3 regions of the Acetobacterium wieringae genome follow, and region 3 is predicted to be linked to each of the others. Evidence: riboswitches for the same ligand, from Rfam matches in the RefSeq annotation. Region 3 holds a riboswitch; each other region holds the start of a gene.
The links. A riboswitch is a leader RNA that binds a small molecule or an ion and turns the genes downstream of it on or off. The one in region 3 is predicted to bind cyclic di-GMP.
Positions count from the first base shown of each region.

Region 1: it holds a riboswitch for cyclic di-GMP, as region 3 does, so the genes downstream of both, CHL1_RS00870 (type II secretion system protein) here and CHL1_RS09910 (stalk domain-containing protein) in region 3, are expected to answer to the same signal.
Region 2: it holds a riboswitch for cyclic di-GMP, as region 3 does, so the genes downstream of both, CHL1_RS08950 (prepilin peptidase) here and CHL1_RS09910 (stalk domain-containing protein) in region 3, are expected to answer to the same signal.

Region 1 covers NZ_CP097897.1:178,134-181,240, forward strand. Annotated here, with positions in the region: gene CHL1_RS00860 (GspE/PulE family protein) at 1-120, shown strand, start outside; gene CHL1_RS00865 (type IV pilus twitching motility protein PilT) at 135-1,187, shown strand; cyclic di-GMP riboswitch class I at 1,594-1,697, shown strand; gene CHL1_RS00870 (type II secretion system protein) at 1,872-2,384, shown strand; gene CHL1_RS00875 (hypothetical protein) at 2,724-3,107, shown strand, end outside.
Region 2 covers NZ_CP097897.1:1,827,622-1,830,728, reverse strand. Annotated here, with positions in the region: gene CHL1_RS08960 (DUF3793 family protein) at 1-464, opposite strand, end outside; gene CHL1_RS08955 (DUF2325 domain-containing protein) at 461-799, opposite strand; cyclic di-GMP riboswitch class I at 1,285-1,369, shown strand; cyclic di-GMP riboswitch class I at 1,449-1,533, shown strand; gene CHL1_RS08950 (prepilin peptidase) at 1,613-2,167, shown strand; gene CHL1_RS08945 (Flp family type IVb pilin) at 2,345-2,512, shown strand; gene CHL1_RS08940 (Flp family type IVb pilin) at 2,565-2,732, shown strand; gene CHL1_RS08935 (Flp family type IVb pilin) at 2,793-2,960, shown strand; gene CHL1_RS08930 (Flp family type IVb pilin) at 3,017-3,107, shown strand, end outside.
Region 3 covers NZ_CP097897.1:2,029,599-2,032,705, forward strand. Annotated here, with positions in the region: gene CHL1_RS09905 (sensor domain-containing diguanylate cyclase) at 1-1,346, shown strand, start outside; cyclic di-GMP riboswitch class I at 1,423-1,506, shown strand; gene CHL1_RS09910 (stalk domain-containing protein) at 1,585-2,850, shown strand.

The sequences.
Region 1 (3,107 bases), 1.9 Mb from region 3:
TATAACTATGTGGAACAAACTGGTAAGCTGATTCCGCTTAGAAAAAGTGTTGCCAATCTGACCATCCGAGGAATCACCTCAATGGAAGAATTTCTTAAATTATCATACTATGTAGAATAAGGAGGAGCCTGAGAATGCGTTTTTTAGATCTGGTCAACTATGGTCGCCGCAACGATTGTTCAGACATTCATTTATCCCGGGACCTGCCCCCGGTTTTTAGAAAAAACGGTCGCCTCTATCAGAGCGATTTTGAGCACAACCCGCAGCTGATCGAACAGCTGATTTTCAGCATTCTGACCCCGGCGGAGCGCAAAAAGCTGGAAGATGGAAGTGACCTGGATTTTTGCCATGTTACCCCGGAAGGGCTGCGGCAACGGGTCAACATCTATAAACAGCAGGGCAGCTATGCCGCCGCCATCCGCCTCCTTAACGATACCATCCCCAGCTTTGAGGAACTCAAGCTGCCACCGATTATCCGCAAGCTGGCATCGGAGCCCCGGGGCCTGATTCTGATTACCGGGCCCACTGGCAGCGGGAAATCCACCACCCTGGCTTCGATGATTGACTATATCAATGTCAACCGGGCGGTTCATATCTTAACCATAGAAGATCCGGTGGAGTATAAGCATACCCACAAGCACAGCATTGTTCATCAGCGGGAAATCGGGGTCGATGCCAACTCCTTTGCCGCCGCTTTGCGCTCGTCCCTGCGGGAAGACCCGGATGTTATTCTGGTGGGCGAAATGCGGGACTACGAAACGGTATCGGCCGCCGTCACCGCGGCCGAAACCGGCCATCTGGTGCTGTCGACCCTCCATACCATCGGCGCTGCCAATACCATCGACCGGATCATTGATGTCTTCTCCCCCCACAGCCAGCAGCAGATCCGCACCCAGCTGTCCAGCATTTTAAAAGGGGTTGTCACCCAGCAGCTGGTGCCCCTGGCCGATGGTTCTGGTCGGATGGCCGCTCTGGAAGTCCTAATCGGTACCGATGCGGTGCTGAACTTGATCCGTGAAAATAAAACCCACCAGCTGGCCTCGGTGATGCAAACCGGTGGCCGCGATGGCATGAAAACCCTCAATGCGGACCTGGCCATGCTGGTTCGGGATCAGAAAATCAGCTACGAGGTCGGCCTTGAGTGGGCCAGTGATAAGCAGGAGTTTAATCAGTATTTTGGACGATAGCCGGGCCATTACGATAACTTGGGCATCAAATGCGTAGGGGCGGCTATCAACCGCCCGAACAAAGTTATGTTGCAGCCAAACTCAAGTTTACTCGACGATATTACCAAAAGCACAATAGCTGTATATGCATTCCCCGCAATTCCTTTACAAAAGAACGGTTTATAAACGCTGTAATTCAGGGTGGGTTGCTAAAAAAACAGATGTAAGTCTAAGACGCAAAGCTTCAAGGTCGACGTTATGATGGTGGTTGAAACGCCAGCAAATAGGACAGCAGTTGTTAGTGTTGGATTTTTTTTATGCCTGTTAAGAGTCCCTTTATGCAGAGACTGGGGTAAGAATTGTCACAAATTTGTAAACTTTAACTTGACTTTTTAATGGGTATCAACTAAGATTAAACCTAAGTAAAATCAGAAAAAGGCAAAACAGGGGAAACCCTGGGACGCAAAGCTACAGGGTCTACAGCCGTGGTTAGTCCAATTAACCGCCACGCTACGACAGCCAGCTGCCGCACGGTATCAGTGCGGTTTTTTTTGAGCCCAAAATTGACAATAGGGGAGCAGGATTAAGGCAAAAAACAAGAGAGTGTGAGATAATCATTCTTAGCTGATAACAAGTATCGTATAGAAGTCATCGCCGGCGCAGATGATCATATAAAGCAAAAACGAAGTGTAAGGAGAAATGCAAATGGAGTTAATTAACAAGATACGGAAAAGCAGAAAAGGGTTTACCCTAGTGGAAATTATTGTGGTATTGGTGATTTTGGCGATCTTGGCGGCATTTACGATTCCGGCAATGTTGGGATTTGTGAATGATGCAAAGAAAAAAGCGGCAATAGCGGAACAGCGGGAGATTTACGTGGCAGCACAGGCAATCGCTACAGAGCATTTTGCAAAAGAAGGTTTGAAGGCGGGTGGAACTGCATTGGGTATGACTATAACGAGCGATTTACCTGTAGAATCAGAAGCTACTAATCTTGGTTCAGCGGCTGTTAGCGCTTCTGGGGCAACTGGCGTTGCTTTAGAATTGAAAAACTACTTAAATGGCGATATAGTTGCGAACACAACTGGAACTGGTGCTACAACAAATAATTCAACATGGACTGTCAAAGTTGATGCGAATGGACGTGTTTCAGAAGTTACATACACAAAAGATGGTGTAACGTTAGATCCACTAAAACCAAGTTCCGCTGTTAAATAAATTTAACGTGAGTCCTATGCGCCATAGGATATTTTCTCTCCCTCCCAGGCGCAAGCCCGTCATCGGGTTTGCGGGGGATGGGGAGATTTTTTATTTGTGATTTCCGGCTTAAGAGATTTCAAGCCAGTCATTGACTTGCTTAAAAAGAGTTATAACCGAACGGCACTAACAGCATCGTCAATTGGTGAGTTCTTTACCAACTCCCGCTAAAAAAGCCAAATTTTTACATTCCTTTAAGCCAATCCGGCGGATCACATGGTAAAATTAACCAACGTTTTGTCGTCAATCATCGCTGTCAAATTTTACGATTGGCAGCTTCACATCTCCGGGAGGTAAACCGTGAACCCAATTGCCAAATATCAGTTTCCTCCTGCCAAAAACGAGCTGGTTGCCTTTGATCGGGGGTTTCCCCTGGCGGCGGTCAGCATCCTGTTTTTTGTGGTGGTGATTATTGCGGGTTTGGTGCTGAGTAGCCAGCACAGCACTGATGCCGCCAATGCCCGGCTGGTCTATCTGGCCGCCCAGGCCAGAGCCATTGAGTCGGCGGCGACTGGTCACTACCAGGTGCCGGTGCAGGCTGATCTGCTTGATTATATTGGCGTTGAGGTCAATCAGGATGCGATCATCACCGTAGTCGATGAAAACCGGGATGCCACCATTGATCATATTATCTATCGCCGGGGCGGTCGGGTCACCAGCTATGCTCCCGGAAACCTCGAAGTT
Region 2 (3,107 bases), 200 kb from region 3:
ATTGCTTCGTTTTCATTGCAATATACTTTCCAACAACCACAATATTTACAATTTTTTCCTTCATGCTCGATAAATCCCTGAACATCTTCAAACGGATAACTTAAAAACAAGCCAATCTCGTGGGGAAATTCGCTGGAATCTTGAATCCGCTTGGATAAAAATTCCAGACAAGATTTCAAATCCTCGGTACGATAACCAATGTCCTGAAGAAAGCTGTCCACCCGCGGACATGAAAAGTCTTTGAGCAGTCGACTTTGACGATAAACATAGATTAAAACCCGACTGGCATTTATCCTCAGTACCTCCAGATAAACCCCACGAGCATTCAACGTATTATTACACTGCTCCAGCTGCTCTGCGAGTTGGCAATAGCTGGTAAATGGATAACTGAATAAATTACCAGTTTTCATTCCGGCTAATGTAGGCGAACAGTGGCGTATCAATTCTCTCTCGAACTTGTTCATGACGACATCTTCCGGGTATGCGATTTTAAAACACAGCCATCGCAATTCTTACATTGAGCACAATGCTCCTCCAGAATGTTTCGTAATGCAGCCAAACTGCTGCTATGTGACCGTGCCAGGGGCAAATTTAGTCTTTTTGCCTCATCGGTCGCACAGTTTACCATTTTATGCGAAACCGTCCCAGTAAATAATACAATCAAATCTGGGACGCCGATTTTTTTTTTCATTGCACCCTGCATTTGGGTGAAAACCTTAGCCCGACAATCATATTCTTTGCATAAATCTTTATATTGATAAATCATGCGATCATTTCCGCCAATAATAACAATGCTCATTTGGTGCCCTCCATCCCCATGTGTTAGTTATAACTAACTGATTATAACTTATCACAATTCGGAGCAGCTGTCAATTATTTTTAAACATTTATTAAGGAATTATTATTGGTTTTTATGGCTGACTACAAAGCTCATATTTAAATATTATACCGCATAAATCAACATACAGTATTTTAAGCATTGACTTTATATTGATTAACAGTTTTCGCGAAATAACATTGATCATCAAAAAAACGGCTGCAACATTAGATTATTATAATACAATTGATGATTGATAATAATATCACAAAATTGCACAACAATATTAATCAAAAGTCGAGTGATGCACAAGAAACATCGGCGCATATAATGAATATCTTATATTTAATGTCAGTAGTAATCTATAGTATTTTGAGCAAAATATTACTGCTGCAAATATAATAAAAAAAATAATTCGCAAAATATTCACTTGACAATTGATAATATATGCCTTATCATGATGCCAATAGAATATTTAGCAAACTTATCGAAAGGTAAGGACGCAAAGCTTTAGGGTCTAAGTAATTATTTATATGACAGCCAGTTGCACAACCACATTTTTTAATGATGATTATAATGCAACGTGTCAATGCGTTGTTTTTTTATTCTATACGATTCAGTTGTTGGTCAATTTAATATTTGGCAAACTTATCGAAAGGTAAGGACGCAAAGCTATAGGGTCTAAATAAGTATTTATATGACAGCCAGTTGCAGATTATAGGTGTATTTAATTCGCCTTAATTGCAACGAGTAAATCGTTGCTTTTTTATTGCAAAAAACGAATGGAGGATACTGATGGATCAATTACTGATAACTGCAGAAGTTTTTATAATTGGAGCAGTGACGGGAGTATTAATGAAAAAAACGACTGATTATTTAGTCAGACAGCGAGTCAAGACCTTGACCAACCATCAGTTATCCGGTAGTGTTACAGATACAATATTTTGGGCGATGCTTAACGCAACCATCTGGTTAGTCTTTGTAAAACTCAACGGACTTGAACCAAAAACATTGGAATGTATGTTGCTCTTTTCAATCTGTGTCATTCTTTCTGCTGTAGACATCAGCATTAAAAAAATCCCCAATGAGCTGGTATTAATGACGATATTCGTGGGCGGTGCCTTCATCATTACCGGGCAACCGATTGCCAGTATTGGAATGAATATCTTTGGTTTAGTAATTGGTTTTATTATATTCTTTTTACCAGCAATAATTGGAAAGGGCGCTGGTTGGGGAGACGTAAAATATGCCTGCTGCGGTTGGTTTTTGTTTGGGTGTTTATGGAATAATTTCTGCGATTATGATAATGACTTTTTTTCTGATGATCTATACAGCATACCTGATCATTAGACGAAAAGGTAATTTGAAATCAAAGGTCGCCCTGGGACCATTTATGGCTTCCAGTTTTGTATCCGTATTAATTTTAAATCTTATCAACACAAATCATCTGATAGATTTTGGAATGTTGTTTTAAAGCAAGTTTACTTGGTAACGATTACGAAAAATTTTTAAAAGGGAGAAGAAAAAATGAAAAAAGGATTATCACGCATGATCAGAGAAGAAGATGGACAGGGCATGGTTGAATATGGCTTAATTATCGCAGGGATTGCATTGGCTGCCATTGCCGCCATTTGGCTGCTGGGGCCGCAAATCGGGCAAATGTTTACAGATATCGGCACTCAGTTAGCAGCATAATGATTCTAATTAGTTTGACTAACAAATATAAAATATTGAAGGAGAAACTGAAATGAGAAATCAATTGATGCACATGATCAGAGAAGAAGACGGACAGGGTATGGTTGAGTATGGCTTGATTATTGCCGGGATTGCATTGGCTGCCATTGCCGCCATTTGGCTGCTGGGGCCGCAAATCAGTCAATTCTTTACGGATATCGGCACGCAGATGGCTGCATAATGAAGTAGACTGTTCAAGAAATTAAGCACGATTTAAAAAAATTTAAAGGAGAAGAAAGAAATGAAAAACGGATTGTCACGCATGATCAGAGAAGAAGATGGACAGGGTATGGTTGAGTACGGTTTGATTATTGCCGGGATTGCATTGGCTGCCATTGCTGCCATCTGGTTACTGGGTCCACAAATTGGTCAGTTCTTTACCGATATCGGTACTCAATTAGCGGCTTAAACGATAATAGATCAATAGAAATTTATCGAAGATACTAAATAAAAGGAGAAAATAAAATGAAAAACGGATTATCACACATGATTAGAGAAGAAGATGGACAGGGTATGGTTGAGTATGGTTTGATTATTGCCGGGATTGCATTGGCTG
Region 3 (3,107 bases):
GTAGCGGTCAAACCGAAACCGACCCGGCCCGGATCGCCATGATTGATACCGTCATCAGTAATGGCACCGACCAGATCATCACGGGCGACCTGGGCCTGCTTGATCAGGAATACATTTATGTCAACACCTTCCCCGGCGGCATGAACGATTCCCAGAAGGTCATTGCCATCCGTTATCAGTATGACGATATTATCCGCCAGATCAATGGCACCCGGATGGCCACCCTGCTGGTCTTTCTGACTTACACCGTCTTTAGCCTGCTGCTGATCTATTTCCTGGTGACCCGCTCCATCACCGAGCCTTTGATCCGCCTGACCAACCGGATTAAAGGGGTCTCCGGCACCAACCTGGATTTTTTCATGCCGGTTTCCGGCAGCAACGAACTGGGCCAGCTGACCCAGTCCTTTAATGAGCTGTCGGCCAAGCTGCAGTCGACCCTGGTTACCAAAACCTACCTGGAAAACGTCATCGATTCGGTCGGTGATATTCTGATTATTATGGATAGTGATCTTAAAATCCTCCGGATCAATCAATATACTAGGCTGTTTCTGGGCAAGCACTGTGGCCAAATCGTCGGTAGCCCGATTGACACCATCTTTGACGGCAGTAGCAGCCTGCGTGATTTGCAGGCAAAGTTGATTTTAAACCCCCGCCTGGAAAACATCGAAGGCACCATGATTAAAGACAACCATCAGAAAACCACCGTAATCGCCTCGATTTCTGCCTACCGCAGCGAGGATGGGCAAATCCTCGGCTATATCTTAAACGCAAAAGACATCAGTAAAACCAAGCAGATCTTAAAAAAACTGGAAGAATCCAACCTGTTTTTGAAAAAGCAGGAGTCGATTCTGCTTACGCAATCCACCATCGATGCCCTCACCGGAGCCTGCAACCGGGGCTGTATCTTTAACATTCTGGAGGATATCCATGCCAATACCCCATTACTTTATTCGACCTTTTCGGTGATGATGATCGACCTTGATCATTTTAAATCCGTCAACGACCGCTTTGGCCATCAGGCTGGTGATACGGTACTGGTGGAAACTGTCCAGATCATCATGGATAACCTCCGCAAAAGCGATTTTCTGGGCCGCTATGGCGGCGAAGAGTTCCTAATTGTGATGCCGGACACCACCCTCAACGAGGGCTACCAGATTGCCCAGCGGATCCGGATCAAAATCAAAGATACCCGTTTCTACCACGATCGCATCGAGCTGACCATCAGCGGCGGAATTGCCGAGTGGGATCACAACAGTGTCAGCGAGCTGATCGAAACGGCCGACCGGCTCCTCTATCAGGCTAAAAAACAGGGCCGCAACACCATTTTGCGGACCGAAAAATCTTAATCAAATTAACTATATTCAAAACATTGAATTATCCCTTGCAATCGCTTGCGATCTGATTTATAATAAAATCAAATATCTCCGATAATGGCAAACCTGGTGAAAGTCAGGGACGCAAAGCCACGGGTCTAAGGCATTTTGCTACGACAGCCGGGTTGCCGAAGAGGGCGCAGGGTCTTTAACTGTATGCCTTTTTAGGCATACAGTTTTTTTAATGGAGATCAATTGAAAGGAGTCTTTTATGAAAAAAAGATTGTTTCTCGTTTTGGTCCTGGCACTGGCCCTTTCCACCCCAGCAACGGCTTTGGCTGCCCCAAAGAATTCAGACAAAAGCAATGGCAATGCGTCCCCTAAAAAGGATGTCGTCGTTGCTCCCGCTCCGGTTCCTGAACCGGTGGTGGTTCCGGTTGAAACTGGCACCCCTGACAGCAGCGAACCGACTGTGACTGATCCGGTCACTGAACCCGTTGAAGATGGGACCACTGAAGCAGTAACCTCCCCGGAAGTCAGCAAACCCGGTAAAAAACCGGCCAAACCGCAACAAGTCTTCAAACAGGAACTGAACGAAAAGAAAAAAGAACTGACCCAACAGAAAAGTCTTTTAGCTGAAGAAAAAGAAGCCCTCGAAGCCGAACTGGCCGATCTGCTGGCAGCTGGCGACACGGCCGGAGCCGAAGCCCTGCAAGCCGAGCTGGACAGTCTCCAAAGCGAACTGGCGGGACTCCAATCACAAATCAAAGCGATCATCAATCAGCGCTATATGGTGGTGAAAACCATGTATAGCGATGAAGAACTGGCCCAGTTTGAAAATGTTTCGGCTCTGATTGAAAAGATGATGGAAGATGCCAAAGCCCTGGATGCCGGCAGTGTTACCATTAACAATCAGCTGATTAAATTTGATGCGCCCGCTTACATCAAAGGCGGTGACATTATGGTTCCAGTTAAGGCCATCACTGAAAAATTGGAAGCCGAGGTAGTCTTTAATGAAGAAACCAAAACCCTGACCATCACCAAAGACACGGCCGTGATCGAAATCACCGCGGCTGGCATCACCGCCACTATCGATGGCACCCCGGTGGATATCACCGACCGGGTTCAGGTTACCTGCGGTCGTACCTTTATTCCCCTCGATCTGCTGGCAGAAATCCTGAATCTTGATGTCAGTTACGACAGCGACACCGGTATCGTCGATGTCGATGATCCGGCGACTGAAACGCCTGTCGATGACGGCAGCACCGATCCCGCCACCGAAACCCCAGTTGACGATTGCACCACCGATCCAGTCACCGAAACCCCAGTTGACGATGGCACCACCGATCCGGTCACCGAAACCCCAGTTGACGACGGCACCACCGATCCAGCCACCGAAACCCCGGTTGACGATGGCACCACCGATCCAGTCACCGAAACCCCGGTTGACGATGGCAGCACCGATCCGGCCGCTGAAATCCCGGTCATTGAACTGACTCCCGACCCCGTTGTCCCGGAATTGGAACCGGTTGTTTAATTCATTTAATCATCTATTCTGAATCAAGATATCTGGCAAAAGCAATTTTGCTGAGATAAATTTTCTTCTTCTTTTGCCAGCCTGAGCACTCAGTTCAGGTTGGCCTTTTTTTGTGTAATTTTTCGATCGTATTTGAATCCTTTTTGAGGGTAATAATATTCGCTACAATAAAAAACCATTTGATGGGAGCTTACCGTTTTTTTTTTAACTGCGCTATTTACACCAAATGATTTTTTTATTATTATTCACCACCAAGT